4 regions of the Azospirillum sp. P4_B5 genome follow, and region 3 is predicted to be linked to each of the others. Evidence: predicted binding sites of a transcription regulator. Region 3 holds the regulator's gene; each other region holds the start of a gene.
The links. The regulator PhoB, encoded in region 3, activates phosphate uptake and scavenging genes when phosphate is short. The targets are predictions, from matches to a motif close to TNTCATAAAACTGTCA.
Positions count from the first base shown of each region.

Region 1 (7,211 bases), on a different contig from region 3:
TCAGCAAGCCGGGCAGACGTGCGGCCAGCGCCTCATGCACCGTGGCGGCCAGCTCGTCCTCGCCGGGATGGGTGCTGGCGAGCAGCCAGACGGGGCGCCCGGCGCAGGCCGCGCGCAGCGTCTCCAGGGCCGTGGGGTCGGCGGGCGGCGGCTCGGCGGAGAATTTCAGGTTGCCGACGCTGACGACGCCCGGCGCGCCCAGCCGGCGCAGACGGTCGGCGTCCTCCTCCGACTGGGCCAGCGTGACCTGGAAGGTGGAGAGCAGCGGCGTGATCAGGCCCGACGCGCAGCGCCATCGGTTGAAGGAGCGCTCCGACATGCGCGCGTTGACCAGTGCCGCCGGAATGCCGCGCGTCCGCACCGCGGCCAGCAGGTTGGGCCAGATCTCCGATTCCGTCCACAGCACCAGATCGGGTCGCCAATGGTCGAGGAAGCGATCCACCGCGGCGGGCAGATCGACCGGCACATACTGGTGAAAGGCGCGCTCCGGCAGACGGCGGGCCATCAGTTCCGCCGAGGTGACCGTGCCGGTGGTCATCAGGACCGTCAGGTCCGGCGTCTCGGCGAGCAGCCGGTCGATGAGGACGAGGACCGAGTTGGCCTCCCCGACGCTGGCCGCGTGAATCCAGGCGAGCCGTCCGGGCGGGCGCGGACGCGCGGCCGTGCCGAACCGTTCGCCCCGGCGGGCGGAGTCCTCCTTGCCGGCGGCCAGCCGCCGGTCGAGATACAGACGAACCGCCGGCCCGGCGAGGGTCGTCAGGCCGCGGTAAAGTGACTGAAGCATGCGGGTCGAAACGCCATCCGACAAAACCAACGCGGCCCGGTTTCCCGGCCGCGGTCCCCTTCACGTTAGCACGGAGGGCGGTGGCAGAGGTAAGGCTTTGCGCTAACACCCGCTGGAAGGCTGATGGCCGTAAGGGACGGGTCGCATACCTCGGTATGACGAATTTGAGACCCATTATGATAATTTTGAAGCAATCCGCTGCTATCCTGATGACGTAGAAACGTCAGCAGCTTCGAAGAGGGCGGGCAATGCGCCGGCCTTCAACATTTCAGGGTGATAATATCATGGCGGGCGTACAGGAACGTGACGGCCAGGAAAACCGGCTCCGGGCCTTCAACATCACCGAAGCGGACATCGCGCGTCTGCGCGCCAACCGGGATTTCGCGCAGCACCGTCTGCCCGTGCTGCTGGAGCAATGGCACGGCGCCTTCGCGGCGTGGCCGGAAATCCGCGACGCCCTGACCCTGCCGGACGTGCACGCCGCGCGCGTGTCCCACTGGACCCGCGTGGTCTCGGGCGACTTCGGTCCGGGCTTCCTGGAGTCCGCCCACCGGCTGGCCAAGGCCTTCTACGACCACGGCGTGCCGGGCTACGCGGTCGCCATCTGCCATCACACGGTGTCCAGCGGCATCGTCCGCGAACTGGGCCTCGGCGCGGCGGAGGGGCGGCGGTCATTGTTCGGATCGAAGAAGGCCGCTGAGGCGGCCGCCCTGCGCGACACGCTGGGCCGCGTCGCCTGGCTCGACCTCGAGGTGCTGCTGGAGACCTACGCGGCGGCCGAGCGGGAGAGCAAGCGCGCCATTCTGAACCAGCTCGCCGACAGCCTGGAGGGCAGCGTCCGCGGCATCGCCGCCAACACGGTGGCCGCGTCGGACGAGATGAAGGGCAACGCCCAGCGCATGGCCCAGATCGCTGCCGCCACCAACCGCCAGTCGCTCGCCGTCGCCGCGGCCGCCGAGCAGGCGTCCGCCAACGTGCAGACGGTCGCCGCCGCGTCCGGACAGCTCACCAGTTCCATCGCCGAGATCAGCCGGCAGGTCGCCCAGTCGTCGCAGGTCGCCCGCGGCGCGGTGGCCGAGGCGGAGCGGACCAACGCCACGGTGAACGGGCTGGTCGACGCGGCGCAAAAGATCGGCGCGGTGCTTCAACTCATCAACAGCATCGCCGGGCAGACCAACCTGCTGGCGCTGAACGCGACGATCGAAGCCGCCCGCGCCGGGGAGGCCGGCAAGGGCTTCGCCGTGGTCGCGCAGGAGGTCAAGAACCTCGCCAACCAGACGGCCAAGGCGACCGAGGACATCTCTATTCAGATCGCCAGCATCCAGGAGGTCGCGCGCGGCTCCGCCGAGGCGCTGAGCGGCATCGGCGCCACCATCGGCAGCATCAACGACATCGTCATCACCGTCTCCGCCGCGGTGGAGCAGCAGACCGCCGCCACCCAGGAGATCGTCCGCAACGTTCAGGAGGCCGCCCGCGGAACCCGCAGCGTGACCGACACCATCGGAGCGGTGACCAGGGGGGCGTCGGAAACCGGCAGCCTCGCCGAGGAGGTGCTGGGGTCCGCCGGCAACCTGCACCGCGAGTCCGACCGCCTGCGCGAGAGCGTGGACCTGTTCATGCAGCGCATCCGCGCCGCGTGATCGGGAGGAGAGCGGGGGCGGCCGTGCGCCGGCCCCGCTCCATGTCGTCATCAGGAGAATGGGCGAAGGTTCGCCAGGAACTGTTCGGCGGAGCGCCGCCAGGAGAAGTTCAGGGCATAGTCCCGGCAGTGTTCCGGCGGGATGGCCAGCGCGCGTTCGACCGCCTCCTTCAGGTCCTCGTCGAGACAGCCGGCACCGGAGCCGTCGACCACGTCCAGGGGGCCGGGCACCGGGTAGGCGGCCACCGGCACGCCCGAGGCCAGCGCCTCCAGCAGCACCAGACCGAAGGTGTCGGTGCGCGACGGGAAGACGAAGACGTCAGCCGCCGCGTAATGCTCGGCCAGTTCCTCGCCGTGGCGGGCGCCGGCCCAATGGACCTCCGGGTATTTCTGCTGAAGTTCCGCGCGGGCCGGGCCGTCGCCGACCACCACCTTGCTGCCCGGCAGGTCGAGCCGGAGGAAATCCTCAAGGTTCTTCTCCACCGCCACGCGCCCGACATAGAGGGCGATGGGGCGGGGCAGCGCCAGGAAGCCCTTGGCGCGGGGGCGGAACAGCTCGGTGTCCACGCCGCGGGTCCAGCGCCGGATGTTGGTGAAGCCGCGGGCGGCGAGGTCGCTCTCGATGGATGGCGTCGCCACCATCACCGCCGAGGACGGCCTGTGGAAGCGGCGCACCACCGCGTAGCTGAGCGCCAGCGGCACCGGCGCCCGGTCGCGCACATATTCCGGGAAGCGGGTGTGGTAGGCGGTGGTGAAGGGCCGGCCGTGGTGGAGGCAGTAGCGCCGGGCGGCGAAGCCCAGCGGCCCTTCGGTGGCGATGTGGATGCAGTCGGGGCGCAGCGCGTCGATCATCGCGTGCAGCCGCCGCCCCGCGCCCAGAGCCAGCCGGATTTCCGGGTAGGTGGGCATGGGCACCGTGCGGAAGCGGTCGGGGCCGATCACCTCCACGTGATGGCCCATGGCCTCCAGCTCCGCTCGGACGGTGCCGATGGTGCGCACCACGCCGTTGACCTGGGGGAGCCAGGCGTCGGAGACGATCAGGATATTCACGCCGCAACCGACTCCTTGGCCGCCTTCTCCTTCACCTTCTCCGCCTTCTCCTTGGGCGGGATGCGGGTGGGCAGCGTCGTTGCGGTGCGCCGGCGGATGTCCGCCGCCCAATCGATGATCTCCAACCGGCCGCAGGGATGCTCGACCAAGGCGGTGCAGGACTCGACCCAGTCGCCGTCGTTGCAATAGAGGATTCCTTCCATGTCGCGGATTTCCGCGGTGTGGATGTGGCCGCAGACGACCCCGTCCACCTTGCGGCGCCGGGCCTCGTCGCCGAGAGCGGTCTCGTAATTGCCGATGAACTCGACCGCCGTCTTCGTCTTGTGTTTCAGGAAGGCGGACAGGGACCAGTAGGGGAAGCCCAGCTTGCGGCGGACCCAGTTGAACAGCGTGTTGGCCTGGAGCAGGACCACGTAGGCGTTGTCGCCGACGAAGGCCAGCCAGCGGGCGTACTTCACCACCACATCGAAGCGGTCGCCATGGGTGATCAGGAGTCGCCGCCCGTCGGCGGTGACGTGGATCATCTCCTCCACGACATGGACGCCGCCGAACTGCAAGCCGGCGTAATCGCGGGCGGCCTCGTCGTGGTTGCCGGGGATGTAATAGACCTGCACGCCCTTGCGCGCCCGGCGCAGGATCTTCTGCACCACGTCGTTGTGCGCCTGCGGCCAGTACCAAGTCTTGCGCAGACGCCAGCCGTCCACGATGTCGCCGACGAGATAGAGGTGGTCGGACTCGTTGTGCTTCAGGAAATCGAGAAGATATTCCGCCTTGCATCCCCGCGTGCCCAGATGGACATCGGAGATCCAGATGCTGCGGTATTGCTTGACGTCGCGTGATGCGCTCATGCCCCGCTCCATCGCCGTTCCGGCAAGGTTTCGGTGAAACGCTTTCCGTATATCCGCAGGTCATTCTCTTGACAATATTTTAGAGCGTCCGCATTTGTTGGGAACAATGATTTCGATAAGACTTCTTGTCAACGTAACAAAGGCGAAAAATGACTTTATCAAAACTGAAACAGGATGGTCATATTGGAGGCCGGTGTGGTGGATGGGGGCGAGTCGGTGCCTGAGGCGTCCGGGCCGGCCGCGACGACCCGGCGGCGTCTTCTGGTGATTCACAACCCGGTGGCCGGCGCTCGCCGGGCGCACCGTCTGGGCGTCGTTCTGGAGTGGCTGGAACAGCGCCATGGGGCCGTGGTGACGCTTCAGGCCACCGGCGGGCGCGGCGACGCGGAGGCGATGACCCGCGCGGTGGTGCCCGGCGCCTTCGACGCGGTGGTCGCCGCGGGTGGCGACGGCACCATCAACGAGGTGGTCAACGGGCTGGGCGCGCGTGGACGCGGGGCGGCGACGCTTCCCCTGGGCGTCGTGCCGCTGGGCACCGCCAACGTGCTGGCCCATGAGTTGGGCCTTCCCCTGGATGCGGAGGGCGTGGCGCGGGTGCTGGCGGAGGGACGGGCGACGCCGGTGCATCTGGGTGTGGCGAATGGCCGCGCCTTCGCCATGATGGCCGGCGCCGGCCTGGATGCCCGCGTGGTCGAGCGGGTGGACACGCGGCTGAAGCGGCTGATCGGCAAGGGTGCCTACGCGGTGGAAACGCTGGCCCGGATCGCCGCGGGCGGCGGCGGCCCCTACCGCGTGGCGGTGGACGATGCGCAGCCGGTGGAGGTCGCCTCCGTCATCGTCGCCAAGGGGCATTTCTACGGGGGGCGCTTCGTCTGCGCGCCCGACGCCCGGCTGACCGAGCCGCGGCTGCACGTCTGCCTGTTTCCGCGGGCGGGGCGGGGGAACGCCCTGCGCTATCTCTGGGGTGTCACCGCCGGCCGGCTGCCGCATTTTCCCGATTACCGCATCCTGCCGGCGCGGCGTGTGATCATCGAAGGGCCGGCGGGGGAACCCGTGCAGGGCGACGGCGACGTGATCGCCCATTTGCCGGTGGAGATTGCGCTGGCCCCCTGGATCCTGCCGGTGCTGACGCGCTGACTACTGTTTTAAGAGTCCGTTAACAGGTGTCTTGAGAAAATTACTTTGGGAACATTCAATAAATACTTAGGTCTCTAAGGATTAAGGCCCCGCGGCCCAGGCGGGACCGCAAGGGGGAAGCCATGTCCACGTCGATCAACGCCCTGTTTTCGGCCACCACGGCCAGCACCACCGCGACCGCCACCAAATGGAAGCCTGCCGGGGGTGCCGCCGAGGCGGAGGGGACCTGGAAGGCGGCCTCCGACGCCGGGTCCTCCGCGGGCTCCGCGGCCCTGGCCGCCTTGAAAGGCGAGGACAGCGTGGAACTCAGCGGCTTGGCCAAGTCGCTAACCGGCGTGGCGGGCAAGGTCTTCGCGTCCATCGGCTCCAAGGGCCGCGCGATGCTGGAAGACTTCGTCAAGTCCGGCAAGATGACCGAGAAGGACGTGGCGCTGGGGCTGCGCCAAATGGCGACCAACGCCGTGAAGGACCGCTTCGTGAAGGAGCGGCCCCAGGATGAGGAGGACAAGGACTGGGCGGAGAAGGTCGGGGCGGCTGAAAAGGCCTTCAAGACCAAGACGGAACGCATGGGCAAGGCCATGTCGGCCCTCAACGAGGCGCGGACCGCCGCTTACGACGCCTTCGGGAAGGACGAGGACACCGAGGCGTTCCAAGCGGCGATGGCTCCGGCCAATGCTCTCTTCCGCGCTGAGTCGGCTGACATCGACCGTGAGATGATGGAGACCGTCGGTGGCGATCCGAACAAGATCAAGGGGGATGCCTTCAAGTATTTCGCGACGAAGGGAGAGGAGGCGTTCGAACAATTGGATTTCGGCGCGGAGGCGGAAGGCGGCGAGGGTGGGCTGTTATCGCCGGACAATGAGAAGGGAAAGGCCGCCGCCAAGCTTATGTATGACCTGGGCTTCGAGGGGAAGTTCTGGGCGAATGGTCTCGCGCAGTACGCCGCGGACGTGAACATTCCCGGCATCGGGCGCGGTGAGGTCGACAAGAGCTTCCCTGGGGGCAAAGACTTCGAACCCTCCGCCAAGGAGGAGGCCGAGGCCGCCGGCCTGCCGCCGCCGCCGACCACGGTGCTGACCACCAGCCAGACGCCGGGTCTCCAGGGCTTCGCGAAGGTCATACAGGACGCCCGGGACTCGCTGGACGCCAGCTACACGGCCATGGCGAAGGAAGGCAAGGGGGTGAACTTCTCCGACCCGACCGGAAAGGACGTGGAACGGCTGTTCGGCGGCTTCGACCGGCGCAGCCTCCACGCCATCGCCAGCAACAAGGACGGGACCTTCTCCAAGAACGAGCAGGAGGCGGCGCAATCCATCATGGCCCGCCAGCAGAAGGAGGCGATGGACGCCGCCGACCCTCTTGGCACCGACAAGGCCGCCGCCTACCGCGCCGGGGTGAAGTTCCTCGACGAGGCCAGCCAAGAGGAGAAGGAGTCCGTCAACTGGTCGGTCCAGCGGGCCGCGCTCCAGTACAGCTACGAGAAAACGGTTCAGGAAACCGGCGGGAAGATGGAACGGCTGGGCTACGGCAGTGCGCTGGCCTCGGTGCTGAAGGACGCGCTGGAGGCTCAGGGCGCGCAGACCGCCGACGTGATGAAGAGCATCAGTGGAAAGGCGATGGGTGGCGAGGGTACGGGCTACGTGACCGACCTGAAGAGCCTGTCGCTGTTCCGGGACTTCCTGCCCAACCTGTCGGTGCGCGGCGCCGGCGGGCCGATGAGCGTGACGGTCTGATATCCTGCCCTTGCCACAGG
Region 1 is NZ_JBFUHT010000027.1:79,231-86,441, reverse strand. It holds gene AC1DVI_RS20530 (3-deoxy-D-manno-octulosonic acid transferase) at 1-784, opposite strand, end outside; gene AC1DVI_RS20525 (methyl-accepting chemotaxis protein) at 1,069-2,424, shown strand; gene AC1DVI_RS20520 (glycosyltransferase family 4 protein) at 2,475-3,473, opposite strand; gene AC1DVI_RS20515 (UDP-2,3-diacylglucosamine diphosphatase) at 3,470-4,321, opposite strand; gene AC1DVI_RS20510 (diacylglycerol/lipid kinase family protein) at 4,538-5,458, shown strand; gene AC1DVI_RS20505 (hypothetical protein) at 5,581-7,191, shown strand.
Region 1: a site for PhoB is predicted at 4,476-4,491, ahead of AC1DVI_RS20510 (diacylglycerol/lipid kinase family protein). Genes of this name have one in related genera too.

Region 2 (7,211 bases), on a different contig from region 3:
TCTATCAAGTTCGGCCAGGTTTCAAAAGTGACATTGGCTGCGGACGAGGCATACCAGCGTATGAATTTGTGGGAAGGGCGGTCAGCGGGCCGGCCGGCTCCCAACGGCGGTGCGGCGGCAGTCGGACAGGATGTTGCCGACGGTGACACGCTCCCGCTCGTCCATGGTCAGCTCCCAGCGCGCCTTCACGGCGATCCAGCCCGCCACATAGGCGCAGATGTATTCCTCGCGCGGCGGCAGCCAGTCCTCCGGCCCCTTCGACCCCTTGGCGCGGTTGGCCGCCGCCGAGACGGTGACGAGGGTCAGCGGGTCGCTCAGGTCGTTGGCGTAGGCGGCGCGCTTCTCGCGCGGCCAGTCGTAGCCGCCGCTGGCGTAGGCTTCCTCCAGCGGCACGCGGTGGTCGATGTCCACCTGCTTCGGCTCGGTGAAAGTCTCGCCGGTGTAGGGGTCGTTCCACACGCCGGACTGCACGGAGCAGCCGTTGGCGGACAGCTTCGCCGGCTTCGCGGAATCACGGATCAGCACCTGTTCGCGCGTGTTCAGGCACTTGGCGTCGAGGGTCAGCCAGTGCGGCCACTCGTCCCGCACATAGCCGCGGCGGCGCTCCTCCTCCACCCGGATGCGGTCGAGCTGGGCGGCGACCGCGGCGTAGTCGATGCTGGCGTCCGGAACAGGGCGGGGGATAGGCCGTTGGCGCTGGGTCTCCTCCCCCCCGAAGATGGAATCCAGCGTGCCGGGCGGGACGAGGTGGAAGCGCTCCGCCGCATAGACCGCGGCCAGCACCAGCAGAACGGCGATCAGCCCGCCCAGCGTCAGCGGGCGGCCCTTCCGGCCGCCCCGCGGTGCTCCGCTTCTCCGTCGCGCCATGCCCTCGGTCCCTCAACCCTGTTCTTCGCCATACCTGGATATGGTTCCTGGGCTGTTCTATGGCGCTTTGGGGATGTGGTGCAACGGTGCGAGAGGAGTGGTTGTGTCGGGCAGCCCCGTCACGCCCACACCGGCTCCGGAAGGCTCTCCATCAGCAGGCCGGTGACCATCTCCACCCCGGCACCCCGCGCCGTGCTTCCGGTCAGCAGCGCCAGTTCCGTTTCCGGCAGCGCGGGCAAGCCGTCCGCCACGCCGAGGAAGCGGGCGCCGGTTGGCAGGGCGCTGTGGGGAAGCACGCTGACGCCCAGCCCGCCGGACACTGCGGCGCGCACCCCGGCGTGGTTGGGGCTGGAATAGGCCACCCGCCAGCGCCGCCCGGCGCGCTCCAGTTCATGCACCGCGCGGTTGCGGTAGACGCAGCCCTGCGGGAACAACACCAGTGGCAGCGGGTCTTCGCGGTGCAGGTCCTCCGCCACCGGCCCGACCCAACAGAGCGGCTCCCGCCAGGCGCGCAGCGCGCCGGGGCGGCCAGGTTCCTGCTTGACCAGGGCGATGTCGAGGTCGCCGCACTCCACGTCGGCGCGCAGCCGCACCGACAGGTCGCAGCGCACGTCCAGACGCAGCCGCCGGTTCGCCCGCGCGAAGTCGGCGAGCAGGCGGGGCAGCCGCTCCACCGCGTAATCCTCCGGCACACCCAGCCGCACCACCTCCGCCGCCGAGTGCCCGGACAGCACGGCGTTCGCCTCGTCGTTCAGCGCCAGGAGGCGGCGGGCGTAGCCGAGCAGCCGCTCGCCGTCGTCGGTCAGCGCGACGGCGCGGCTGTTGCGGTCGAGGAGCGGCAGCCCGACCTGCTCCTCCAGCCGGCGGATCTGCTGGCTGACCGTCGATTGCGTCTTGTGCACCCGCTCGCCGGCCCGGGTGAAGCCGCCGGCGTCCACCACGGAGACGAAGGTGCGCAGCAGGCCCAGATCCATCTCGCGCATCGGACTGACCATTCAGATTTCGAATGCAATGGATGATATCATCCAATTTCCAAATGGAAAGGCCCCGCGCCATCCTTTCTCCAACGCACAGCCTTCCGCATGGGAGAGGACCGGCCATGACGCACGCCGCTACGCATTCCTTGCCCCTGACCGACCCCCGGGCGGCGCCGCTCGCCCTGGTCGTGCCCTTCTGCCTCGCCTGGAGTTCGGCCTTCGCCGCCGGCAAGATCGGGCTGGCCGACTGCCCGCCGCTGCTGCTGCTGGCCTTCCGCTTCCTGATCGCCGGGGCGCTGTTGGCCGCCGTCGCGGCGTGGCGGGGCGAGTATCGGGGAATGGCCGGACGGACCCTCGGCTTGCTGGCGCTGCTCGGCCTGCTCAACCACGCGCTCTATCTGGGCTTGAGCTACAGCGGCATGACCTACGTGTCCTCCGGCCTGACGGCGCTGATCGTCAGTGCGAACCCGGTGCTGACCGCGGCGCTGGCCGCCCTGCTGCTCGGCGAGGCGATGAACCGGCGCAAGGCGCTGGGGCTGGCGCTGGGGGTGGCCGGGGTGGCGCTGGTGGTCCGCGGGCGGCTGGGCAGCGGGACGGACGCGCCGCTGGGCATGGCGCTGGCGGTCGGCGCGCTGGTGGCGCTGTCGGCGGGGACGCTGCTGTTCAAGCGGCTGGCGCCGCGGACGGGGCTGCTCGCCGGCACCGGGGTGCAGGTGCTGGCGGCGGGGCTGGCGCTGCTGCCCATCGGGCTGCTGATGGAGGACGCCGGGTCGATCCGGCTGACCGCCAGCTTCGCCGGGTCGCTGGTCTATCAGGCGCTGGTGGTGTCGATCGGCGGCTACCTGCTGTGGTTCCGCCTGCTGCAGCGGACGAGCGCCACGGAGGCCAGCGCCTATCACTTCCTGATGCCGCCTCTGGGCATGCTGTTCGGCTGGGCGCTGCTGGGCGAGACGGTGCAGCCCTGGGACCTGCTCGGCATCCTGCCGGTGGCGCTGGGCATTTGGCTGGTGACGCGGGGGTGAGGGCCGCGTCCTGGCAAAAAGGGATACGCCTTTCGCGGGGGATCAGGTTGCGCCCTGCGATTGTTACGTTTTCATGACGTCCCACTCTCCATCGTCCTGTTGTTGAGGCCCACACGCCGGGAGGCCCGCCATCACGACCGCTGCCGGCTCAATTGCCGCCGTCTCGCCCACCCTGGTCCTGATCGACATCCTCGGCGCCGTGGCGCTGCTGCTGTGGGCGCTGCGGCTGGTGCGGACGGGCGTCTTCCGGTGGGGCGGGGCGGCGGTTCGCCGCTGGGTCGGCTATGGCACGCGCAACCGGCTGGCCGCCTTCCTGGCCGGCGTCGCCGCCACCATCGCGGTGCAGAGCAGCACGGCGACGGCCCTGATGACCGCCTCGATGGCCGGGCAAGGGTTCATGACCACGTCCATGGCGCTGGCGGTGATGCTGGGCGCCGACGTCGGGACGAGCCTCGTCGCCCGGCTGCTCGCCATCGACCTGCACTGGCTGTCGCCCAGCCTGCTGCTGATGGGCGGGGCGCTGCACGCGCTGGGCGGCGAGCATCGCGGGCGGCGGGCGCTGGCCCGCATCCTGGTCGGCATCGGGCTGATGCTGCTGGCCCTGAAGCTGCTCGGTGCGGCCACCCTGCCGATCCGGGAATCGGCGCTGGTCCAGGCGATGTTGGAGGCGTTGGGCGGCGAACCGCTGTTCGCCCTGATCGTCGCGGCGGCGCTGACCGCGGCGGTGCATTCCAGCCTCGCCACGGTGATGCTGGCGGGGTCCCTGGCCGGGGCGGGGGTGATCGGGACCGAGACGGCGGCGGCGCTGGTCCTGGGCGCCAATCTGGGCGGCGCCGTCCCGGCGGTGCTGGCCACGTCGGCGGACGGGGCGGCGGCGCGGCGGGTGCCGCTGGGCAACCTGCTGGTCCGGGTGTGCGGGTCGCTTTTGGCTCTGCCGCTGGTGCCGATGGCGTCGTCGTTCCTGGCCGGGATGGCCCCGCTGACGGCGGTGGTCAGCGCGCATGTCGCCTTCAACGCGGCGCTGGCCCTGCTCTTCCTGCCGCTGGTGACGCCGCTCGCCCGGCTGACCGAACGGTTGCTGCCCGAACCGGAGGATGCGGGCGAGGACGCGGCGACGCCCCGGCATCTCGATGAATCGGCGTTGGAAACGCCCACCGTCGCCATCGCCGGTGCGGTGCGTGAGACCTTGCGGCTGGGCGATCTGGTGGAGGACATGCTGTGCCGCAGCCTGACCGCCCTGCGCCAGAACGACGAGCGCCCGATCGCCGAGGTCAGCCGCGCCGACGACCGGGTGGACCGGCTGCACACCGCCATCAAGCTCTACCTCGCCAAGCTGGGGCGCCGCCATCTCGACGCCGAGGAGACCCGGCGGGTCGACGACCTCATGGCCTTCGCCATCAACCTGGAGCACATCGGCGACATCATCGACAAGAGCCTGATGGAACTCGCCGCCAAGCGGATCCGCCACCACCTGCATTTCGCGCCGGAGGATTTCCGGGAGGTGGAGGAGCTGCACCGCCGCACGGTGGAGAACCTGCGCACGGCACTCGGCATCCTGATCGGCGAGGACCGGCGGCTGGCCCGGCAACTCGTCGCCGGCAAGGACGCGGTGCGGGCGCTGGAGCGCACCGCCACCGCCCGCCACCTCGACCGCGTGCGCCGCGGCGACGCCGCCAGCATCGAAACCAGTGCCCTGGTGCTGGACATCCTGCGCGACCTGAAACGCATCAACGCCCATGTCGCCGCGGTCGCCTTGCCGATCCTCGATCAGGTGGGGGAACTCCGCGAAAGCCGCCTGAAGGTCGTCGGGCTGCCCCGGCTGGAAAGCCGGGACGTCTAAGGAGAGGGCTGCGGGTTTACCGCGGCATCTCCCCGGTCAGGGTGGCGCTCAGCCCTTGCAGCAGGCCGAACCGGCAACCCTCGCCGAAGGTGGCGCGCAGCCGGGCCGGGTCGCCGATCGACACGCGGATGTCGCCCGCCCGCGCCGGCTGATGCAGGCGGCGCACCCGGCTGGCGCACAGCTCCTGCAAGACCTCAAGCAGCATCAGGAGCGAGGTCGGCCGGCCGGTGCACAGGTTGAAGACCTCTGCCCCCCGGGATTGGCGCTCCATCGCCTTGATCTCCATCGCATTTACGAGGAAGCGCACGACGTCGCCGACGAACACGAAGTCGCGCACCTGCTCGCCGTCGCCGAAGATCGTCACATCCTCGCCCTGCGCCACACGACGGGCGAAGATCGAGATCACCCCGGAATAGGGGGAGGACGGGTCCTGCCGCGGCCCGTAGACGTTGAAGAAGCGGAAGCCCGTTGTCGGCACCCCATGGATGGCCCAAGCGACGTTGGCGTGCAGTTCGCAGCCCAGCTTGTCCACGCCATAGGCGGACAGCGGGCGCGTCGCGGCGTCCTCGCGCAACGGGGTGGCCGTGTTGTCGCCATAGACCGCGGCGGAGGAGGCGTAGACCACCGGCACCGGGTTGCCGTTGCGGGCGCTGCGCGCCGCCTCGAAGACGGTGACGGTGCCCGACAGGTTGGTGCGGTGGGTTTCCGCCCACAATTCGCGCGAGCGCTGGACGGAGGCGACGGCGGCCAAGTGGAACACGCCGTCCACCCCCTGAATCGCCTGATGGACCGCGTCCGGATCGGCGACGTCGCCGACCACCAGCTTCGCCAGAAGCGGCTTGTTCTCCAGCCGGCCGGTGCTCATGTCGTCCAGGATGGTGACCCGGTGCCCGTCGCCGATCAGCCGGTCGGCCAGATGCGATCCGATGAATCCGCAGCCGCCGGTCACGAGAAAATGGGCCATCCGCCGTCCTTTCCACCATCGCAATGCATGGTCTCATAGTGGCGAGGGGGGGCGGAGCGAACCAGCCCATCTTAGGGGTAGTGGAGGGTGCAAGGGGTGCGCCGTTCCTGGCCGTTCGGGGTGGCGCCTCCCGAATCGGCGCCGATTCAAGGGCTTTTCCCGGCACCCCTGCGGCGGGCAGGCGGGACCGAAGGTTCAACAGCCTTATCCACCATCTTATGCACCATTTTGTGGATAACTTCGGTCAAGGGGACCGATGGCCGCCGGAGAGCGGTGGAGGTGCTGCCGTGTGTCCGGAGCAACAGCGTGAGGACATGGCTCCGCTGGCAACCGGCCTCCTTTTTAGCCGGCCCCCTTTTCAGCTGGCCTCCGACTCCCCCGTCGTGGACAGCAGGCGGGCCACGGCCTTGCGCAGCTCCTCGTTCAGGAAGGGCTTGTAGAGCACGGCGTCCGCCGCGAACATCTCGGCCATCTTCAGGGCGTAACCGGCGGGCAGGTTCGGCGCCCCTCCGGACATGGCGAGCACCTTGCCGCCGGGGTTGCGGGTGCGCGCGGCCTTGATGACCTCCACCCCGTCGGCCTCGGGCATCAGCACATCGGTGACGATCAGGTCGAAGACCGCGCCGCCGTCCAGCAGACCGATGGCGACGCGTCCGTTTTCCGCCTCGACGACCTCGTGGCCGGCCTGTTCGATCACTTCGGTGACCGCCAGCCGCACGGCGGCCGAATCCTCAACGACCAGCACCTTCGCCATGAACCAGCATCCCATGTGTCGTTTGGCCCGGTCCGCCGGTCGGGGCGGTGGGCAGGTCGATGATGAAGGACGTTCCGCGTCCGGGAGCGCTTTCGACCAGAATGTCGCCGCCCCCGTTCCTAACGATACCATATACCACCGAAAGCCCAAGCCCCGTCCCTTTCCCGACCGGTTTGGTGGTGAAGAAGGGGTCGAACACGCGCTGGCGCGTCGCCTCGTCCATCCCGGTCCCGGTGTCGGCGACGGTCAGCCGCACGTAGTCGCCTTCGCCGAGCTGGCGACGGGACGCCTCCCGTTCCCTCAGGCTCAGGGAATGGGCGCCGATCGTCAGGGTGCCGCCCTGCGGCATGGCATCGCGGGCGTTCTGGATCAGGTTGAGAAGGATCTGGGTCAGTTCGGTCGCGGTGATCGTCACCGCCTTCAGGTCGGGCTCCAGCCGCGTGCGTGCCTCGACGGACACCGGCATCGAGGGGGCGGCGAGTTCCAAGGCGGAATGCACGGCCTCCTCCAGGTTGCCCGGCGGCGACTCGGCCACCTCGACGCGGGCGAACTGGAGAACGTCGCGCATGATTGTGCGTGCTTTCACCCCGCTGTCGTGGATGGCGTTCAGATAGGCGTGGAGCTTGCGGTCCTCCCCGACCCGGCCGCGGGCCAACTCGGACAAGCTGATGACCGGTTGCAACAGGTTGTTGATCTCGTGGGCAAGGCCGCCAACGAGGCTGCCGAGCGCCGCCATGGTCTGCTTCTGCCGCGCCGCTTCTGCCGACTGGCGCCGCGCGCTGATGTC
Region 2 is NZ_JBFUHT010000053.1:20,214-27,424, forward strand. It holds gene AC1DVI_RS27815 (HNH endonuclease family protein) at 82-867, opposite strand; gene AC1DVI_RS27820 (LysR substrate-binding domain-containing protein) at 987-1,862, opposite strand; gene AC1DVI_RS27825 (DMT family transporter) at 1,967-2,866, shown strand; gene AC1DVI_RS27830 (Na/Pi cotransporter family protein) at 3,048-4,706, shown strand; gene AC1DVI_RS27835 (NAD-dependent epimerase/dehydratase family protein) at 4,723-5,670, opposite strand; gene AC1DVI_RS27840 (response regulator) at 6,029-6,424, opposite strand; gene AC1DVI_RS27845 (MASE3 domain-containing protein) at 6,402-7,211, opposite strand, start outside.
Region 2: a site for PhoB is predicted at 2,930-2,945, ahead of AC1DVI_RS27830 (Na/Pi cotransporter family protein). Genes of this name have one in related genera too.

Region 3 (7,211 bases):
CGCCGCCGCGGTCTATCTGGAGGAGTTCGCGCCGAAGAACCGCTGGACCGACCTGATCGAGGTGAACATCAACAACCTCGCCGCGGTGCCGTCGATCATCTTCGGCTTGCTCGGCCTCGCGGTGTTCCTCGGCTTCTTCGGGCTGCCGCGCTCCGCCCCGCTGGTCGGCGGTCTGGTGATGGCGCTGATGACCCTGCCGGTCATCATCATCGCCTCGCGCGTCGCGCTGAAGGCGGTGCCGCCGTCGATCCGCGAGGCGGCGCTGGGCGTCGGCGCCTCGCCGCTGCAGACGGTGACGCACCACGTCCTGCCGCTGGCCCTGCCGGGCATCCTGACCGGCACCATCATCGGCATGGCCCGCGCGCTGGGCGAGACGGCGCCGCTGCTGATGATCGGCATGGTGGCCTTCATCGTGGACATCCCGGGCGGCCTGACCGACAGCGCCACGGCCATCCCGGTGCAGATCTACATGTGGGCGGACAGCCCCGAGCGGGCCTTCACGGAGCGCACCTCCGCGGCGATCCTGATCCTGCTCGCCTTCCTCATCCTGATGAACGGCCTGGCCGTCTTCCTGCGCAAGAAATTCGAGAGGCGTTGGTAACCCCATGAGCGTCCAGACCCACATCCCGGCCACGGCCATGCCTTCGCGTCCCGCCGCCGGCATCCACGGCACCAAGATGGTCGCCCGCGACGTCAAGGTGTTCTACGGGGCCAAACAGGCGCTCAAGGGCATCAACCTGGAGATCCAGGAAAACCGCGTGATGGCGCTGATCGGCCCGTCCGGCTGCGGCAAGTCGACGTTCCTGCGCTGCCTGAACCGCATGAACGACACCATCGAGAACTGCCGTGTCGAGGGGCTGATCGCGCTCGACGGCGAGGACGTCTACGGCAAGTCGATCGACGCCGTACAGCTCCGCGCCCGGGTCGGCATGGTCTTCCAAAAGCCGAACCCGTTCCCGAAGTCGATCTACGACAACATCGCCTACGGCCCGCGCATCCACGGCATCGCCAGCCACCGCGACGAGATGGACGAGATCGTCCAGACCTCGCTGAAGCGCGCCGGCCTGTGGAACGAGGTGAAGGACCGCCTGCGCGAGCCGGGCACCGGCCTGTCCGGCGGCCAGCAGCAGCGCCTGTGCATCGCTCGCGCCATCGCCGTCAGCCCCGAGGTGATCCTGATGGACGAGCCCTGCTCGGCGCTCGACCCCATCGCGACGGCCCACATCGAGGAGCTGATCGACGAGCTGCGCGAGAACTACACGATCGTCATCGTCACCCACAACATGCAGCAGGCGGCCCGCGTCTCCCAGAAGACCGCCTTCTTCCATCTGGGCGACATGGTGGAATGCGACGACACCGAGGAAATCTTCACCAACCCGCGGGACGAGCGCACCCAGGGCTACATCACCGGCCGCTACGGCTGATCCCCGGCATCGCCGCCACTCCTCCATCAGCGAAGGACGTGAAGCATGAGCAACGAACACATCGTGCGTTCCTTCGCGCACGAACTTGAGCGCCTGTCCAACCTGATCACCCAGATGGGCGGCGTCGCCGAAGCGCAGGTGGACGCCGCCGTGAAGGCGGTGGCCCGCCGCGACGTCGCGCTGGCCGCCCAGGTCATGCAGGCCGACCAGCGCATCGACGCCTACGAGCGCGACATCGACGCCGAGGCCGTGCGCCTGCTCGCCCTGCGCCAGCCGCTGGCCCAGGACCTGCGCGAGATCGTGTCGGCGCTGAAGATCGCGGCGGACCTGGAGCGGATCGGCGACTACGCCTCCAACATCGCCAAGCGCTCGCTGGCCCTGGCCCAGGTGCCGGTGGTCCGCCCGGCGGTGGCCATTCCGCGCATGGGGCGGCTGGTCGAGTCGATCATGAAGGACGTGCTGGACGCCTACATCGAGCGCGACGTCCAGCGCGCCATCGCCGCCTGGGAGCGCGACGAGGAGCTGGACGACCTCTACACCAGCCTGTTCCGCGAGGTCCTGACCTACATGATGGAGGACCCGCGCAACATCACGCCCTGCACGCACCTGCTGTTCATGGCGAAGAACCTGGAGCGGATCGGCGACCACGCCACCAACATCGCCGAGACCATCCACTATCTGGTGGTCGGGACGACGTTGCGCGCGGCGCGTCCGAAGAACGACGGCAGCAGCTTCGCCGTGGTCGAGCCGGGCGGATCGGTGACGGAGGCGGTGGAACGGGGATTGCCGCGGGACGGCGGCCCGGATAACGATGGAGCGGGACATGCCGCGTGACGGCGAGACGCGCAGTGGGAGCGGGACAAGCATGAATTCGGCGCTGAAGCCGCTCGTCCTCGTCGTCGAGGACGAAGCCGACATCGTGACGCTGCTGAAGTACAATCTGGAAAAGGAAGGCTTCCGCGTGAACGCCGCCACCGACGGCGAGGAAGCCCTTCTGCTGGCCGGGGAGCAGACGCCGAACATCGTCCTGCTCGACTGGATGCTGCCGCTGATGTCGGGCCTGGAGGTCTGCCGCCAGATGCGCCGCAACAGCAAGATGCGCGACATTCCGATCATCATGCTGACCGCCCGCGGCGAGGAGGCGGACCGCGTGCGCGGCCTGAACTCCGGCGCCGACGACTACATCACCAAGCCCTTCTCCCCGACCGAGCTCGTCGCCCGCATGCGCGCCGTGCTGCGCCGCTCGGCCCCCGGCATGACCGACGAGACGCTGCAGTTCGCCGACGTGACCATGGATCTGGCCGCCCACCGGGTGCGCCGGAACGGGCGCGACGTGCATCTGGGGCCGACCGAGTTCCGCCTGCTGCGCCATTTCATGCAGCATCCCGGCCGCGTCTTCTCGCGCGAGCAGCTTCTCGACGTGGTGTGGGGCCACGACGTCTATGTCGAGCCGCGCACCGTCGACGTGCACATCCGCCGCCTGCGCAAGGCGATGAACGAGGAGACCGAGATGGACCTGATCCGCACCGTCCGCTCGGCGGGTTACGCGCTGGACAGCAAGTCCATCTGAGCGTTTTCCTGCGCAAACGGGCTCAGTCCTTGCCCCCTCCCTAACCCTCCCCCGCTGGGCGGGGGAGGGGACCAATTTTCCCTCTCCTGCGAAGCGGGGGAGGGAAGGGGCCCGCGGCGAAGCCGTGGGAAGGGTGGGGGCACCCCGTCCCGGGGCTGCCTACCCCTCCAGCAACCCCACCGCCTCGCGCAGGATCGCCACCTTCGGGCCGAAGCGCTTCGCCGGGTCGCTGTCCTCGATGAAGCCGATCATCATGCGCAGGGCGTGCGCTACCCGCGGGGCGAGATCGGGATGCGCCGTCACATGCTGCGCCAGATGGGCCAGCGCGTCCCGGTAGGGCCAGCCCTCGAAACCCTCCGCGGCGATCGCCTCGAAGCGGTTCGCGTGTTCGATCACCAGGCTGTGGTCGTCGGTCATGGCGCTCACACGAACAGGATCGCGCCGGTCTTCGGCGCGTCGTTCAGAAAGGTGACGACTCCGCCGGTCTTCACCGGCACGTCCGGGCGCAGCGGGGCTCCTGCGGGCAGGCCGAGCGCGCGCAAGCCCATCTCGCAGGCCATGACCGTGACCTTGAGCATCACGCAGGCTTCCAGCAACTCCTCGAAGCCGGCCAGCCCGTTGGCGGTGAAAAAACCGTCGCGCTCCGCCGGGCGGCTGCCGTCGTCGGCGGGGTCCAGCCGGTGCCAGCCCGGCGTGCCGTCCGCGTCCCCGGCCAGCAGCGTGTTCAGGGCGCGGCCGGTGAAGAACAGCGTGACCTTGCGGTTGGTCGCCGCCGCCGCGCTGGCCATCACCAGCGCGTAGTGAACCCGGTCGAAGCCGCCCGCGAACAGGACGATGGACAGGGACTCGGGACCTTCCATGGGTCAGGGCTCTCCCAAGCGCCGCTCAGTGGGCGGACAAATCGTGGATGGTCGGGTGGGTGCCGCACAGCGGGCAGTCCGGGTCGCGGCGCACCGTGATGCGCTGGAAGGAGGCGTGCAGCGTGTCGAGCATCATCAGGCTGCCCGACAGGCCCTCGCCGATGCCCATGATCTCCTTCAGCACCTCGGTCGTCTGGAGCGAGCCGACGAAGCCGCCCAGCGCCCCCAGCACGCCGCCCTCGGAGCAGGACGGCACCAGCCCGCGCGGCGGCGGTTCCGGGAACAGGCAGCGGTAGCAGGGGTGCGGGGCGCCGAGATGCGCCTTGAAGGTGGACACCTGCCCGTCGAAGCGCAGGATCGCCGCCGACACCAGCGTCTTCCTGGCGAAATAGCAGGCGTCGTTGAGCAGGAAGCGCGTGGCGAAATTGTCGGACCCGTCCGCCACGATGTCGTAGCGCCCGATCAGGTCCAGCGCGTTGTCCCTGGTCAGCCGCGCCTTGTGCACCTCCACCGCCACGTCGGGGTTCAGCGCGCGGATGCGGGCGGCGGCGCTCTCCACCTTCGGAACGCCGAGCGACGACTCGTCGTGGATGACCTGCCGTTGCAGGTTGGACAGGTCCACCGTGTCGTCGTCGATGACGCCGATGGTGCCCACCCCCGCCGCGGCGAGGTAGAGCAGAAGCGGGGCGCCCAGCCCGCCGGCCCCGACGACCAGGACACGGGCGCGCAGCAGCGCCTCCTGCCCGACGCCGCCGACCTCCGGCAGGATGATGTGGCGGGAATAGCGGTGAAGCTGGGTGTCGGTGAAATCCATGATCCGCAGAATAGCGCGGAACGCCCCATGCCACGCAAGCCCCCTCGCTCGGGACCTTGCCAAGGGCGGCGGCGTCAGGCGAGCAGGTTCATCTTGTAGGGGGTGGTCTTCGATTGGCTGGACGGCTTGGTCGCGTCCTCCGCTGCCCACTGCTTCAGCCGGGCCTCGCGCTCCCGCATGATCTTGTCGAACGGCCGCTCCTCCGCTTCGTCGGGCGACTTGGCGACCTTCTGAAGGAAATTGAGCTGATAGGGGATTTCACCGAGCACGTTCTTCGGCGGAACGATCACCAGCTCGTACTGGCCGGGTTCGATCTTGAAGCTGGATTTCTTCAGCATGTCCTCGCCCGACTTCGCCGGATCCATCGTGTCGCCGGAGGCCACGACCTTGCCCTCCTTGCTCATGATCGCCCAGCGCGTCAAGGGAAGGGACATGTTGCCGACGAACTCGCCGCCCTGGGCGACGGTCAGCGTGTGCTTCTGGACGCCGGGATCCTTGCCGAGGATGGCGCGGGCGGTGCCCTTCATCTGGGCGCCCGACCCCACCATCATGATGTTCTGTCGTTCGGAGACGTCCAGCGTGTATTCGCGGTTGTTCACGCCGCGCGCGGCCTGGGAGATGACCGCCGTGTAGGTGCCGGGACCGAGCTTGGCGCTGACCTCCGCCGCCTCGTTCTTCGCCTTCGCCTCGGCGACGACCTTGTTGTTCTGGTCGACGATCTTGATGTTGGTGTTGATGTCGGCGATTCTGAAATTGAATTCGCCGTTTTTCGACACCGTGAACTTGCGATAGTCGGTGGACGCGAGGTTGGAGTCCAATTCGTCGGTGATGCCGCGGAACTGGAACCAGTTCATCGTCGAGGCATTTGGAATCGTGATGCCCATGATGGCCTCCCCCGCTGGTCCTGTGCCGTCAGCCCCGTATCGTCGGGCGGCCGTGCCGCAAGACGGACCGTCGCCCGAAAGGGCGGAGCCGCGCCGGCTGAAACTCCCGGCACTGACAGGTTAGATTACTAAAATCCAATCTTTTTGTCAAAACGCCGCCCAATGCCAAGGACGGGCGAAAAGACCGGACGTACCCCACTCTACAGCAGGATGCGCGGCGGCGCAATATTCGCCGCCCGGTTGCGCAAGAAAACATGCTGGAGTTCCCCCTCCCCCGCGCGTGAACGACGCGTGTGGGAGGGGGATGCCGGTGTTACTCCAACCCTTCGAACAGGGCGGTGGAGAGATAGCGCTCGGCAAAGGACGGCAGGATCACGACGATCAGCTTGCCCTCGTTCTCGGGACGGGCGCCGATCTCCAGCGCCGCGGCCAGAGCCGCGCCCGAGGAGATGCCGACCGGGATGCCTTCCAGCTTCGCCACCTTGCGGGCCGTCTCGAAGGCGCGCTGGTTGGAGATGCGGACGACCTCGTCGATCAGGTCCTTCTTCAGGACGTCCGGCACGAAACCGGCGCCGATGCCCTGGATCTTGTGCGGGCCGGGCATGCCGCCGGACAGGACGGGGCTGTCCTCCGGCTCCACCGCGATGGTGCGGAAACCGGGTTTGCGGGCCTTCAGGACCTCCGACACGCCGGTCAGCGTGCCGCCGGTGCCGACGCCGGAAATCAGGAAGTCGGCCTTGCCGTCGGTGTCCTTCCAGATTTCCTCCGCCGTCGTGTTGCGGTGGATCTCCGGGTTGGCAGCGTTCTTGAACTGCTGGAGCATGTAGGCGTTCGGATCGGTGGCGACGATCTCGTCGGCCCGGCGGATGGCGCCCTTCATGCCCTCCGCCGCCGGGGTCAGCACCAGCTCGGCGCCGAGCAGCTTCAGCATCTTGCGCCGCTCCACCGACATGCTTTCGGGCATGGTCAGGATCAGGCGGTAGCCCTTGGCGGCGGCGACGAAGGCCAGCGCGATGCCGGTGTTGCCCGACGTCGGCTCGACCAGGGTGGTGCGGCCCGGCTCGATGGCGCCGGCGCGCTCCGCGGCGTCGATCATGGCGAAGCCGATGCGGTCCTTCACGCTGGCCAGCGGGTTGAAGAACTCCAGCTTGCCGACGATCTGGGCCTTGGCGCCGGCCTCCTCGGCCAGCCGCTTGATGCGCACCAGCGGCGTGGCGCCGACGGTGTCGAGAATGCTGTCGTAGATCTTACCGCGAAACTCGGAACCCGGCATTTTTCACTCCTCCGGTGTGTGGTATTTTCCCACTTTCTACAGAATTTGTAGAATTTAACCGTTCTCCGGGTGGGATCAAATCGTAAAATCGATGCGCTCTTCGGTCTCGCTCTCGACGCCGGCGGTGCGGGCGCGCAGGCAGAGATCCTCGATGGTGATGTCGTCGAGCTTCTTCATGCATTCCTCCTGAAGATCGTTCCACAGCGGGCGCACCACCTTGTGCCCCAGGATGGAGCCGGCCGGTTCCTCGATGGGGTCGGTCGCGGTTTCCATGGAGCGGACGACCTTCACGATCTCGCCCAGCGTGATGCGCCGGCGCTCGCGGGCCAGCCGGTAGCCGCCGCGCGGGCCGCGCACGCCGGCCAGGACGCCGTCGCGGACGAGCT
Region 3 is NZ_JBFUHT010000001.1:176,177-183,387, forward strand. It holds gene pstA (phosphate ABC transporter permease PstA) at 1-601, shown strand, start outside; gene pstB (phosphate ABC transporter ATP-binding protein PstB) at 639-1,424, shown strand; gene phoU (phosphate signaling complex protein PhoU) at 1,470-2,258, shown strand; gene phoB (phosphate regulon transcriptional regulator PhoB) at 2,290-2,994, shown strand; gene AC1DVI_RS00860 (hypothetical protein) at 3,154-3,411, opposite strand; gene AC1DVI_RS00865 (hypothetical protein) at 3,417-3,854, opposite strand; gene AC1DVI_RS00870 (HesA/MoeB/ThiF family protein) at 3,880-4,668, opposite strand; gene AC1DVI_RS00875 (hypothetical protein) at 4,743-5,552, opposite strand; gene cysK (cysteine synthase A) at 5,866-6,825, opposite strand; gene AC1DVI_RS00885 (RrF2 family transcriptional regulator) at 6,901-7,211, opposite strand, start outside.

Region 4 (7,211 bases), on a different contig from region 3:
CAAGCGGCGTGCCAGATTTGTGCAGAGCGGTAAGTTACTGTAATCAATGATTTTTATGGCTGTTGAGAGATTGTCGCAAAAACGACAAAGAACCGACGTGTCGGCTTCTCAACAGGGGGCTTCCGTCGCGGCCCGACCCGTTCCCGGCCCCCCGTCCAGCTTCTGTCGCGTACCGGACAAAGCCGACAACGGCCGCTCAGGGGAAGGACGGCCGAAAAACAGAACGGCCTGCGGACGCTCGCCGGGGGCGGGTCCGCAGGCCGTTCTGGACACGAAGGATGAAACGGATCAGGTCGGCAGCAGGGAGTCCAGCGGGACGAAGCGGTCGGCCATCTTGCGCGCTTCCTCCTGATGGACCTTGAAGGTCTTCTCGGCGATGGCGTTGGACGCTACGAAGTCCTGGTAGGCGCGCTCCAGATGGGCGTGGTAGCGGGCGGCCATGCCCTCGTCGTCCAGCCCCTCCATGCCGGTGTCGGCGGACAGATAGTCGTGGAAGCGCTGCAGGATGTGCAGGCGGTTCACGTTGACCACGCGCTGCTCGTAGGTGACGCCGAGGAAGCGCAGGAAGTCCTCCGCGGTCTCCAGATCCTCCAGATCGTCCTTGAAGCTCATGGCGGGGTCCTTTCCGTTCAGATGACGTAGTGATCGGCGCGCGCGCCGATGTCGGGAGAATGGGGGTTGGGAGTGTCGTGTTTGCCGCAGGTGTCCTGGTCGCACAGGTTGCCGCAACTCCGGCAGACGATGCCGTCGAGCGGCAGGTCGTCCAGCCGGATGCTGCTCAGCGGCGGAGCGGGGCGGGGCGGGGCGTGTCGCGTGGCCTCCTCCGCCGCGTGGGCTTCCAGCCGGGCCTCAATGCGGTTGATGTGGTCGATCAGGCAGGCGATGGCCTTGCCGACCGGATCGGGCATCAGATGGTGGTCAAGGTCGATGCCGTGGGCGGCCAGCCGCCGCTGGGTGTCCGGACGGACGACGCGGCCGGGGATGCCGACCACCGTCATGCCGTCCGGCACGTCCTTGGTCACCACGGAGTTGGCGCCGACGCGGCACTGGGCGCCGACGGTGATCGGCCCCAGGATCTTGGCCCCGGACCCGACCAGCACGCCGTCGCCCAGCGTCGGGTGCCGCTTGCCCTTGGTCCAGGAGGTGCCGCCCAGAGTCACGCCGTGGTAGAGCGTCACGTCGTCACCGACCTCCGCCGTTTCGCCGATGACGACGCCCGCCCCGTGGTCGATGAAGAAGCGGCGGCCGATGGAGGCGCCGGGGTGGATGTCGATGTTGGTCAGCGCCCGGGCTAGATAGGACAGGAAGCGCGCCGGCCAGCGCAGCCCCCGCCGCCACGCGGCGTTGGACAGCCGGTGGACCACCAGAGCGTGGATGCCGGGGTAGCAGGTCAGCACGTCGAAGACGTTGCGCGCCGCCGGGTCGCGGTCGAAGACGCAGGCGACGTCCTCGCGCAGCAGCCGCCACAGGCTGGTCTCATTCATGGCGAGGTCCGGGTGGGCGTCGATCGCGGCCATGGGGTCCTCCGGATCACGAAGTGACGACGCTCCAGCGCGTGGCGTCGTCGTGGAAGGCGCGCAGCTCCTCCGCCGTCGGCGCACGCTTGGCGCAGGTGGCGAGCGCGCGGACCCGCGGCAGCACCGCCTGGGCGGTGGCGTCGTCGCAGGCGATGCCGAGCTGGCCGTAGGCCATCTTCACCCCGGCCGTGCCGGAATGCTTGCCCAGCACGATGCGGTGCTCGCGTCCGACCTCGGCGGGGTCGAAATTCTGGTAGGTGGCGCGGTCGCGCAGCAGCCCGTCGACATGGATGCCGGCCTCGTGCGTGAAGACGGCGTCGCCGACGATCGACTTGTTGACCGCCACCGGCCGGTTGGAGGCGCGCTCCACGAGGTCGGAGATCGCCCCCAGCGCGCGGGTGTCCACCCCGCAGTCCTGCCCGTAGAGCACCTTCAGCGACACCACCACCTCCTCCAGCGGGGCGTTGCCGGCGCGCTCGCCCAGCCCGTTGACGGTGGTGTTGACGTGGGTCGCCCCGCCCAGCACGGCGGCCAGCGAATTGGCGTTGGCGAGGCCGAGGTCGTCGTGGGCGTGGATCTCGATCTCCAGGTCGGTGGCCCGGCGCAGCCGTTCGATGCAGGCGCGCGTCTGGAAGGGATCGAGCACGCCCAACGTGTCGGCGAAGCGGAAGCGGCGGGCGCCGGCCTCCTGCGCCACCGTCGCGGCGGCGATCAGGAAATCCATGTCGGCGCGCGAGGAGTCCTCGCCGCCCAGGCTGACCTCCAGCCCGTGGTCGCGGGCCGTCTTGACCTTGCGCTCGATCTCCGCCAAAGCCCAGGCGCGGCTGCGCTTGAGCTTTCTGGTGATGTGGATGTCGGAGACCGGCATCGACAGGTTGACGGTGCCGACCTGGCAATCGAGCGCCGCCTTCAGGTCGGTGTCGTGCATGCGGCACCAGACCATCAGCCGGGCCTTCAGCCCCAGCGCGGCCACGGCGCGGATGCCCTCGCGCTCCTCCGGCCCCATGGCGGGGATGCCGATCTCCAGCTCCGGCACGCCGGCCTCGTCGAGCGCGCGGGCGATGGCGATCTTCTCGTCGAGCGTGAAGGCGACCCCCGCCGTCTGCTCCCCGTCGCGCAGCGTCGTGTCGTTGATGATGGTGGAACCGGCCATCGGCATGACGTGAGCCTCGATGCGAATGCGTCGCGGTGATTGCCCCCTCCCTAACCCTCCCCCGCTTCGCAGGGGAGGGGATTGAGGGCCCTCTCCTGCGAAGCGGCCCGGCCTGCGATCTCGGTGTTACGAATAGACCGGTGCGAACTCCTTCGGGGCGCCCGCCTGCGACCAGTAGGGCGACAGCGAGCGCAGCTTCGCGATGATGCCGGGAACCACCGCGATCACCCGGTCGATCTCCTCCTCGGTCGTCTCCCGCGACAGGGAGAAGCGGGTGGCGCCGTGGGCGGCGGTGTAGGGCACGCCCATGGCCCGCATCACGTGGCTCGGCTCCAGCGACCCGGAGGTGCAGGCCGACCCCGACGAGGCGGCGATGCCGGCCTCGTTCAGCAGCAGGAGGATCGCCTCGCCCTCGATGTACTCGAAGGCGACGTTGCAGGTGTTGGGCAGGCGGTTGGCCGGGTTGCCGGTGACGAAGCAGTTGGGGACGGCGGCCAGGATGGCCTGCTCCAGCTTGTCGCGCAGCGCCTTCACCCGCGTGTTCTCGTCGGTCATGTGCAGCAGGGCCAGCTGTGCCGCCGCCCCCAGCCCGACGATGCCCGGCGCGTTCTCGGTGCCGGCGCGGCGCGAGCGCTCCTGGTGGCCGCCGCGCAGCATCGGGCGGAAGCGCAGGCCGCGCTTGACGTAGAGCGCGCCGATGCCCTTGGGCGCGTGCAGCTTGTGACCGGACAGCGACAGCATGTCCACCGCGCTGTTGGCGAGCGTCATCGGGATCTTGCCGACCGCCTGCACCGCGTCGGTGTGGAACACCGCGCCAACGGCCTTGGCAAGCTGGGCCAGCTCCTCGATCGGGAAGATCGTCCCGGTCTCGTTGTTCGCCCACATGATCGAGACGATGGCGACGTCCGGCGACAGGGCCGCCTTGTAGGCGTCCAGGTCCAGGTTGCCCCGGTTGTCCACGCCGATGCGGTGGACCGTGTAGCCGCGCTTCTTTTCCAGATAGTCGCACAGCGCCAGCACGGCGGGATGCTCGACCACGCTGGTGACGATGCTCTTCTTTTTCGGATAGGCCTCCAGCGTGGACAGGATGGCTGTGTTGTCGCTCTCCGTGCCGCCGGAGGTGAAGACGATCTCGCTGTCATGGGCGGCGCCGAGCAGCGCCTGCACCTGCTTGCGCGCCCATTCGATCTTGCCGCCCACCGCGGCGCCGAAGCCGTGCATGGAGGAGGGGTTGCCGAACTGCTCGGTGAACAGCGGCAGCATCTCCGCCAGCACTTCCGGATCGACGCGGGTGGTGGCGTTGTTGTCGAGGTAGATTCCCTGTGCGGTCATGGCTCAGGCCCCCACCGGCAGAAGGGAGGCGGGCTTGACGCGGACGAATTCGCCCAGCGCCTCGACCAGCTTGGCCTGCACGCCCATCATGGTGCCCGCGGACTGCGAACAGCCGGAGCAGGCGCCGGTCAGCCGGACGTAGATGTCCTTGCCGTCGATGTCCACCAGCTCCACGTCGCCGCCGTCGCGCTGGATCTGCGGGCGCAGCTCCTCGATGGCGACCATGATCTTCTGCATGCGCTGCACGTTCGTGAGCTTGGCGGGCGCCGCCGAGGCCTCGGCCTTAGGGGCCAGCGGCTTGATGGCGTCCAGCCCGACCGTGCCGGGGGCGTGGGACTTGGGCGGGGCCAGCGCGCCGGTCTTGGCGAGCACGGCCTCCAGAACCTCCTCGATCTTCTCGTGGCAGGTCTGGCAGGAGCCGCCGGCCTTGGTGTAGTGGGTGACCTCCTCCAGCGTGGTCAGGCTGTTGACGGTCACCGCGCGCTCGATCATCGCCGCGTCGATGCCGAAGCACTTGCAGACCAGTTCGCCTTCCTCGTGGTCGTCCACCCACTCCTCGCCCTTGAAGTTGGCGATGGCGGCGCGGAGCGCCTCGGCGCCCATGACCGAACAGTGCATCTTCTCCGGGGGCAGGCCGCCCAGATACTCGGCGATGTCGCGGTTGGTGACGGCCAGCGCCTCGTCCACCGTCTTGCCGATGATCATTTCCGTCAGCGCCGACGAGGACGCGATGGCCGAGCCGCAGCCGAAGGTCTGGAACTTCGCGTCCTCGATGACCTGGCTGTCGGGGTTGACCTTCATCATCAGCTTCAGGGCGTCGCCGCAGGTGATCGACCCGACCTCGCCCACGGCGTTCGCCTCATCCAGCGCGCCGGCGTTCTTCGGGTTGAAGAAGTGTTCCTTGACCTTGTCGGTGTAGTTCCACATGACGCCTTGCCTTTCCCGACGTTATCGGGTGGGGGGAGAGTGTTCGGGGTTAGTGGGCGGTGCCGCAGCCGCCGGCCGACGGCGCGGAAGAGCAGCTGCCCCCCGGGCCCGCCGAGAAGGACTTGCCGCAGCCGCAGCTGCCCGTCGCGTTCGGGTTGTCGAACTTGAAGCCCGCGCCCTCGACCCCTTCGACGAAATCGACCACCACGCCGGTCAGGAAGGGCTGGCTGGTCGGATCGACGAAGATCGTCACCGGGCCGAAGGTCAGCACGGCGTCCTCGTCGCCCGCCGAGGCCTCCAGCCCCATCTGGTACTTCATGCCGGCGCAGCCGCCGTCCGCCACCGCGATGCGCAGCCCGGCCGCAGCGCCGCCGGACTTCGCCAGCACGCGCTCCAGGGTGTTCACCGCCGCATCCGTCAGGGTCACCATGTCTGCCGCCTCCAAATGCTCCGTCGGGCATGCCGACCGATCTTGGTCATAGAACAGCAAGCGCTGTGCCAACTTTTAAGTTATTGATTTTCAATGATTGTCAGGTCGACGGGCTGGTGGCTTCCCGACAATTGTCGGGTCGGGCCCCTGTCGGGTTTGCGACATCCTGCGACGAAAGGACGCACAATTTGTTTATGGGCTTTTGCGAAGCCCGCTAGCGGCTCATACAGAATTGTCGGTCGGGCGCACAGTGTCGGAAAACAACGGAAGGGGACGGGTGATGGAGCGGCCGGTCGAACTGCGGATGTCCAACGGGCGCATGGCCTTCGGCGAGGTCCCCGAGCACATCGACGAGACGCTGCAGGAGGCGGTGAGGGCCCGACCCGACGCCGCAGCCTGCGAGGCCCTGCTCTGGGAGGCCCACCGGATGGGGCCGCGCGTCCTGCCGGTCTTCTACGCGCTCTACAAATTCTATTTCAACCGCAAGCGCTTCGCGGACGCGGAGCGGGTGGCGACCATCGGGCTGGACGCGGCCGCGCGCGAGGGCGGCTATGCCGGCGACTGGCGGAGCCTGCGCGCGGACAGCGCGGATTGGGCGACGGAAGGGCCGGCGCGCTTCACCCTGTTCACCCTGAAGGCGCTGGCCTTCATCAGTCTGCGCAGCGGGCGGGTTGAGGATGCGAGGGCGATCCTCGCCAAGCTGACGGAGATCGACCCGCAGGACCGGGTCGGCTACGGCGTCATCGCCGCGCTGGCGAAGGGTGTGGGGGACGAGTGACGGCGGAGAAGGGCGGGGGGGGGGGGGGGGGGGGGGGGGGGGGGGGGGGGGGGGCCGCGAGATGGCTTGGGCCGGCCAGCCCCAGGTCGCGCCACAACTCGCCCTCGTCCAGCATCGCCCGCGCGACGATCGCGGCGAGCCATTCCTCCTCCTCGATGCCCAGCGAGCGGTGGGCGAGCAGGAGTGCGGTGATGTCGTCCACCTCGCCGCGAAGCAGCGGGGGCAGGGGGGTGGGCGAGCTGTCAGGAACCGGAAGGCCGGCCGCGAAGGCGTCGGGAAAGTAGCGGTCGAGAAGCTGGCCGAGCGCCCTGTCGTCGAGACCCAGCGCGCCCGGACCCGTCGGCCAGCGGCGGGCCAGGATGCAGGCGAACAAATGCGCGTCGAAGACGTTGCAGCGTCCCTGACGGTCGGTCAGCCAACGGTACAGTCGCGTGGTGTCACCCGCCCCCGGCGGGGCGGCGTGCAGGATGCCCATGGCGTCCTCCTCCGGGGGCGGGCGGCCGTCAGGCCGCTTCAGACAGGTTCAGGTAAGGTGGGCGGCCCTCAGGCCGCCTGGGGCAAGTGGGTGATGCAGCTCTTGGAGCAGACCTTGCCGCAGCTCTCGCAGCCGATGCAGTTGCCGGCGTTCTTGACGCTCATGACCTTCTTCTCGGCCTCGTCGTCGAAGGCGTCGACGATGTCGCCGTCCTCGGTGATGCCGATCAGCTCCAGCACGTCGCGGCCGCAGACCTTGAAGCAGCGGCCGCAGCCGATGCACATCTTCTGGTCGACGCTTTCCACGAATTTCGGCGTCCAGGCGGCGCCGCCGCGGGTGGTGCCGGTCACGAACTCAGCCATCGTGTGCTCCTCAATCGGGCTTGTTGTCGGGATGTTTGTTGGGAATGGGCGTTGCCCCCACCCCGGCCCTCCCCCGCTGGGCGGGGGAGGGAGAACCGAGTCCCCTCCCCTGCGCAGCGGGGGAGGGTTAGGGTGGGGGCAAGGTGTCCAAACAGGCGCTCAGGCGGACGCCGTCTCCAGCGCCTTCAACTCGGCGCGCTTCTCGGTCAGGGTCTTGTAGGCGTCGTAGGTCTCCTG
Region 4 is NZ_JBFUHT010000033.1:85,801-93,011, forward strand. It holds gene nifW (nitrogenase-stabilizing/protective protein NifW) at 289-612, opposite strand; gene cysE (serine O-acetyltransferase) at 630-1,517, opposite strand; gene nifV (homocitrate synthase) at 1,531-2,676, opposite strand; gene nifS (cysteine desulfurase NifS) at 2,797-4,002, opposite strand; gene nifU (Fe-S cluster assembly protein NifU) at 4,006-4,929, opposite strand; gene AC1DVI_RS22730 (HesB/IscA family protein) at 4,979-5,359, opposite strand; gene AC1DVI_RS22735 (hypothetical protein) at 5,640-6,137, shown strand; gene AC1DVI_RS22740 (nitrogen fixation protein NifQ) at 6,100-6,612, opposite strand; gene fdxB (ferredoxin III, nif-specific) at 6,681-6,974, opposite strand; gene AC1DVI_RS22750 (CCE_0567 family metalloprotein) at 7,134-7,211, opposite strand, start outside.
Region 4: a site for PhoB is predicted at 5,508-5,523, ahead of AC1DVI_RS22730 (HesB/IscA family protein). Genes of this name have one in related genera too.